Regions from separate parts of the Brachybacterium sacelli genome, predicted to be linked through region 3. Evidence: predicted binding sites of a transcription regulator. Region 3 holds the regulator's gene; each other region holds the start of a gene.
The links. Region 3 encodes HrcA, which represses chaperone genes, less so after heat shock. Its sites were predicted from a motif close to TTNGCACTCGNNNNNNNCGAGTGCNAA; they were not measured.

Region 1 (2,190 bases), on a different contig from region 3:
TCAGCAACTTCTCGGTCAGATAGCAGAACACCGATCCACAGGTCTTGACTATTCCTCCGCGACGCCGCCGCTGGCACCGGTGACGACGACTGTAGGTGTGGCGTTCATGCTTTCTCGCGAGCGTGAGCTGGGTCGAGGTCAGTCTCAGTCAGAGAGGGCGACATCCCCCTATCCTTCTCTGCCTGGGCTATCGATGTCCACCAAAGACCGATGGAGATCAGTGCTAGCGGCTGTGCAGTGGCGTCGGCCAAGTGCACGCGTAGGTGTCACATGATCTGTGGTGCTTGGGTGGTGGCTCCGTGCGAGGTGACGTTAATGGGCGCTTTCTGGGCAAGGCCAGCGAGAAGCAGGTCTGCGCTGTAGGAGAACTGCGCCCCCCAGTGGCCCGACTCGGTTGAGAGTTCTGCCATCGCGGGATAGGTCTCCGCGTTGGCGCGGAGGTGCTCGTGAACGGCTCGCCGAGCCGGCGACTCATCGCCGTGTTGCCATGATGTTTCGGCGGCGACTGAGCCGATCACTAGGTTTGAGACAGCTGCGGCTGACGCCGTGAGTTCGTCTCCGGTGAACCCTGCTCGCGCCAGCGCGGCATAGACGAACTCTGAGCGCGCCAGAGCTTCGGGCCCCAGGAGTGGCCGGCTGCTGGCCAGCGCTCCTGACCAGGGATGGGCAAGCAGGGCTGCGCGAAGGTTATGCATGAATGCACGGACGTCCTCTATCCAGTCGTCAGCGGGCCGCGTCGGTAGCGGCAGCTCGGCAAACACTGCGTCGACGGCGAAGTCGAGAAGATCGTCGCGAGCCGACACATGCCAGTAGAGGGTCGTGGGGTGCACATCGAGCGCGGCCGCAATGGAGCGCAAATTCAGTCCAGCGGGGCCACCGTGGTCGAGTTGGGACACGACTTCGGCAGCGATGCGTTCGCGGGTGAGGCCGTGCTGACCTCGTCGTGGCGGGCGCTGGCGCAGCCACACTGCCCCAGGCACCGAGGGGCCGGTGGCTGCCTTTTTCGGACTCATAGTCCTACACGGTAGGTCTATGACTTGCGCACAGGCAACTTAGTCCTACACAGTAGGACTCTGGCACTCGTCGTCTGCGAGTGCCAGACCGGATGGGGTGAGAGCGGCCGCATCAGGCTGGTCGTCCGTCGCGGGCACCCCGTCCGGTCACATCCGCTGGAAGGAAAGGGTCTGTAGTCATGGCAAAGCTCATTGCGTTCGATGAGGAAGCACGGCGCGGTATGGAGCGAGGTATGAATCAGCTCGCCGACGCCGTCAAGGTCACGCTCGGCCCCAAGGGTCGCAATGTCGTGCTCGAGAAGTCCTGGGGCGCCCCCACCATCACCAACGATGGCGTGTCGATCGCCAAGGAGATCGAGCTCGAGGATCCTTACGAGCGGATCGGCGCGGAACTCGTCAAGGAAGTCGCCAAGAAGACGGACGACATCGCTGGCGACGGCACCACCACGGCGACAGTGCTCGCTCAAGCACTGGTGCGAGAGGGGCTGCGCAACGTCGTTGCGGGGTCGAATCCGATGGCGCTCAAGAAGGGTATCGAAAAGGCCGCTGTCGCGGTCAGTCGCAGACTGACCGCGACCGCGCAGCCCATCGAGAGCCGCGAACAGATCGCCGCGTCTGCGTCGATCTCGGCAGGTGATCGTGGGATCGGCGAGCTCATCGCCGAGGCGCTGGACAAGGTCGGCAAGGAAGGCGTGATCACGGTCGAGGAGTCCAACACCATGGGCCTCGAGCTGGAGCTCACCGAGGGCATGCGGTTCGACAAGGGCTACATCTCGCCCTACTTCGTCACCGACGCCGAGCGCCAGGAGACCGTGCTGGAGGACCCCTACATCCTCCTGCTGTCCTCCAAGGTCTCCTCCGTCAAGGACCTGCTGCCGCTGCTGGAGAAGGTCATCCAGGCCGGCAAGCCGCTGGCGATCCTCGCCGAGGACGTCGACGGCGAGGCCCTCGCGGTCCTCGTCGTCAACAAGCTCAAGGGTTCCTTCAAGTCCGTGGCCGTCAAGGCACCCGGCTTCGGCGACCGCCGCAAGGCGATGCTGGAGGACATGGCGATCCTCACCGGTGGCCAGGTCATCGCTGAGGAGGTCGGCCTGAAGCTGGAGACCGCCGGTCTCGAGCACCTCGGCCAGGCGCGCAAGATCGTCGTGACCAAGGACGAGACCACCATCGTCGAGGG
Region 2 (2,190 bases), on a different contig from region 3:
CGGCCACTCCGCTGCTGCGGGCCCTCGACCTGGACGCCCTCGAGGAGCTCGCTGCGGTGCTCGAGGGCTCCGACGTGCGCCTCGTGCTGTCCGGCCACTACCACCACGAGATGACCGGCCAGATCGCCGGGATCCCGGTCCACGTCGTCCCGGGCGTCACGAACGTCGTCGATCCGGTCACCGCGGGGGAGCGGGAGCAGGCCCGCGCGCTCTCCGGCGTCTCCGTGGTGGAGCTCGGCGAGGGGGCTCCCTGGGTGATCACCTCGGTGCTCCCCCATGCCGGGGATCCCGACGGTGACCCGGGGGACCCGGTCTACGACTTCGGGCCGGAGCAGGTCGCCGCGATCGTGGAGGCTGCGGGACGCTGAACCGCGGGCTCAGCGGCCGAAGCCGAGGGGGCTGATGCCCTGGCTCTGGCGGGACTTCATGATGGCGGTGTAGTCGGCGCCGAGGCGGGAACGGCCGACCGCGTTCTCGCGCTCGATCTCCTGGCCCTGCAAGCGGTGCGCGAGGCGGCCCAGGGCGGAGTCGAGGGTGCGGAGGATGGTCATGGCGGTCTGTCCCCTTCGGCTCGGTGCGGGATGGAGGCGCGGGCCCTGGATCGCAGGTGCTCCGGCACGTTCGACACCAGCCGTTCTACCCTCGCGCGGATCGTGTGTCAGCACGTCGCTCGTTTCTGGTTGCCGGGTTCACAATAAGGGTGTGACCTGGGGCGCAGAAGCCGGGTGCGGCGAAGGTCCCAGGGCGATCCCCGCCGCCGGCCGGCGGGTGGTCGTCCGCGGTTTAGCACTCGCCTTGCACGAGTGCCAGCGTGGTCCTAGAGTTGTCCTCGTTGGCAGTCGATGGCCGAGAGTGCCAGAAGCTGCTGCGGAGGGATCCTCCTCGGTCGGCACCGCGACGACGATCGGGATCGGGATCCCTGGACCCCCGAACTCATACAGAGTCATCTCTTCATGAAGGAGTGAGCCGCATGCCGGTCTCCATCAAGCCCCTCGAGGATCGCGTCGTCGTCAAGCCGCTCGAGGCCGAGCAGACCACGGCCTCCGGCCTGGTCATCCCGGACACCGCGAAGGAGAAGCCCCAGGAGGGCGAGGTCGTCGCCGTCGGCGCCGGCCGTTTCGACGACAAGGGCGAGCGCGTCCCCATGGACGTCAAGCTCGGCGACAAGGTCGTGTTCTCCAAGTACGGCGGCACCGAGCTGAAGTACGGCAACGAGGAGTACCTCGTTCTCGGCGCCCGCGACATCCTCGCAATCCTCGAGAACTGAGCGGACGAGCCTTATGCCGAAGGAGATCATCTACAACGAGGACGCGCGTCGCGCCCTCGAGCGCGGTGTCGACAAGCTCGCGAACACCGTCAAGGTCACGCTGGGCCCCAAGGGCCGCAACGTCGTGCTGGACAAGAAGTGGGGCGCCCCCACGATCACCAACGACGGCGTGACCATCGCCCGTGAGGTGGAGCTCGAGGATCCCTACGAGGACCTCGGCGCCCAGCTCACGAAGGAGGTCGCGACCAAGACCAACGACGTGGCCGGCGACGGCACCACCACCGCCACCGTCCTCGCCCAGGCCATCGTCCACGAGGGTCTGCGCAACGTCGCCTCCGGGGCCGCTCCGGCGGCCCTGAAGCGCGGCATCGAGCAGGCCGTGGAGGCGCTGTCCGAGAAGCTCGGGCAGATCGCCCACCCGGTCGACGGCAAGGAGCAGATCGCGTCCGTCGCGGCCGTCTCCAGCCAGGACCGTGAGATCGGCGAGCTGCTCGCCGAGGCGTTCGACAAGGTCGGCAAGGACGGCGTCATCACCGTGGAGGAGTCCTCCACCACGGCGATGGAGCTGGACTTCACCGAGGGCATGCAGTTCGACAAGGGCTACATCTCCCCGCACTTCGTCACCGACGCGGACCGCCAGGAGGTCGTGCTCGAGGACGCCCAGGTGCTCCTGCACCAGGGCAAGATCTCGGCCGTGGCGGACATCCTGCCGCTGCTGGAGAAGGTCGTCGAGGGCAGCAAGCCGCTGTTCGTGATCGCTGAGGACGTCGACGGCGAGGCCCTGTCCACGCTGGTCGTCAACAAGATCCGCGGTGCCTTCAAGGGCGCGGCCGTCAAGGCTCCCGCCTTCGGTGATCGCCGCAAGGCGATGCTGCAGGACATCGCGGTGCTCACCGGTGCTCAGGTCGTCACCGCCGACCTCG
Region 3 (2,190 bases):
CCCTCGACCCAGATCCGGGAGGCGCGGGCGGTACGCGCCCTCGCCCCCTCGACGTAGACCGAGCCGCTCGCGGAGCGCTTGCGGACCGGGGCCTGCGCACGCGGCGCCGGGCGGGTGAGCAGGACGGGCTTCCCGTCGATCATGAAGCCCGGGCCGAGCGGGAAGGTGCGGCGCTTGCCGCGCCCGTCGTCGAGCTCGACGACCAGCTCGCCGGCGATCTTCTCCACGCGGGTGATCGCGCCGGTGAAGCCGGTCGAGGCCTCCTCGACGACAAGGTCCCGCTGGGCGGGCACCTCGCGGGCCGCGGGGCGGCGGCGATGATGGGTGGGCGGACCGGCGGACAGCACGTCGCGGCCGTACCGGTCGGGGAAGCGATCGGAGGGTGCAGGCACGCGCGACACCTTACCCGCGTGGCGAACACCTCCCCGCGAGCATCGCCGGAGGCGCGTAGGATTGGCACTCGGCACGTGCGGGTGCCAGCCGTCGCGATCGCGACGCTGGTCACGCCCGTCGGCCCCCGGACGACAGGTACGCACGGAACGCAGGAGGTGAGGGACACGGACGCCCGGAAGCTGCAGATCCTCGGTGCGATCGTCGAGGACTACGTCTCCACCCGTGAGCCCGTCGGCTCCAAGTCCCTGCTCGACCGCCATGAGCTGGGGGTCTCCGCCGCCACCGTGCGCAACGACATGTCGTCGCTCGAGGAGGAGGGGCTGATCCATCAGCCGCACACCTCGGCCGGTCGCATCCCCACCGACAAGGGCTATCGCGCCTTCGTCGACCACGTGGCGACCGTCAAGCCGCTCTCGGCCCCCGAGCGCCGCGCCATCGGCACCCTGCTGGAGGACTCCGGTGACGTCGAGGAGCTCCTCGGCCGCACCGTGCGCCTGATGGCCCAGCTCACCCAGCAGGTCGCGATGGTGCAGTACCCGGCCCGACGCCAGGCCCGGATCCGCCACGTCGAGCTGGTCAAGGTCGCCGACTCCCTGCTCCTGGTGGTGTTGATCACGGAAGCCGGGCGGGTCGACCAGCGCACCGTCCCGGTGTTCGCCGCTCAGCCGGCCGAGTACTACGTCGACCTGCGCGACCAGCTCAACCGGGCCATCTCCGGGCGGGAGGTCACCGACCTCACGGCGCCGGTGAACGATCTGCTCGAGACCATCCCGCCGGCGGACCGTGCCGCGGTTCAGGAGGTGGCCGACGCCCTCGTCTCCCTGGCGGCCACGCGGGCGGAGGACCGGATCATGCTGGCCGGGACCGCCAACATCGCCCGCTCCGCCGAGGACTTCGCACGGAACGTGGAGCCCCTGCTGGACGTGCTCGAGGAGCAGCTGGTGCTGATGCGCCTGTTCACCGAGATGCACGCCTCACCAGGCTCCGTCGAGGTGCGGATCGGCTCGGAGCTGCACGACCGGGCGCTGCACCAGGCCGCGCTCGTGGGCGCCGGATACGGTGCGGGCTCGCACCTGGCGATCCTCGGCCCCAGCCGCATGGACTATGCCGCCGGCATCTCGACCGTCCAGGCCATCGCCCGCTACGTGTCCCGCTACCTCGAATGACCTCCCGGCGCGTGCCCAGCCGCGTCCACCCGCCAGCCCTCGCCACCCCGTGCCCGATGCCGCCCGCCGCGGCCCGGCCACTCCGACTCCCCGGTAAGGAACCCTCACCGTGAACGACGACTACTACGAGCTCCTCGGCGTCTCCCGCGACGCCTCCACCGAGGAGATCAAGAAGGCGTACCGGAAGCTCGCCCGGACGCTGCACCCGGACGTGAACCCCGATCCGGAGGCCGCGGAGAAGTTCAAGAAGGTCTCCCAGGCCTACGAGACCCTCGCGAACGCCGACAAGCGCCGCCAGTACGACATGGGCGGCGGCCCGGGCATGGGCGGAGGCGGTTTCGGCGGCTTCGGCGGCGGTGCCGGCTTCGACGTCAACGACATCTTCGACATGTTCGCCGGGGCGGCGGGCATGCGCGGTGGCCGGGGCCAGGGTCCGGTGCCCCGCCAGCGCCGCGGGGGCGACGTGCTGCGCCGGGTCAAGATCGACCTGCGTGACGTCGTCTTCGGCACCGAGCAGGAGGTCACCTTCCGCACGGCCGTGAGCTGCGAGCGCTGCGACGGCTCCTGCTGCGAGCCCGGCACCAGCCCCACCCGCTGCAGCGCGTGCAACGGCTCGGGCCACGTCCAGCGC

Region 1: the regulator HrcA is predicted to act here: its motif matches at 1,074-1,100, upstream of groL (chaperonin GroEL).
Region 2: the regulator HrcA is predicted to act here: its motif matches at 784-810, upstream of groES (co-chaperone GroES).

Annotation. Positions count from the first base shown of each region.
Region 1 is NZ_JAGIOD010000001.1:521,733-523,922, reverse strand. It holds gene JOF43_RS02190 (TetR/AcrR family transcriptional regulator) at 267-1,013, opposite strand; gene groL (chaperonin GroEL) at 1,193-2,190, shown strand, end outside.
Region 2 is NZ_JAGIOD010000001.1:2,141,803-2,143,992, forward strand. It holds gene JOF43_RS09595 (metallophosphoesterase family protein) at 1-368, shown strand, start outside; gene JOF43_RS09600 (hypothetical protein) at 378-551, opposite strand; gene groES (co-chaperone GroES) at 971-1,267, shown strand; gene groL (chaperonin GroEL) at 1,281-2,190, shown strand, end outside.
Region 3 is NZ_JAGIOD010000002.1:1,420,075-1,422,264, forward strand. It holds gene JOF43_RS20845 (DUF3097 domain-containing protein) at 1-401, opposite strand, end outside; gene hrcA (heat-inducible transcriptional repressor HrcA) at 549-1,559, shown strand; gene dnaJ (molecular chaperone DnaJ) at 1,669-2,190, shown strand, end outside.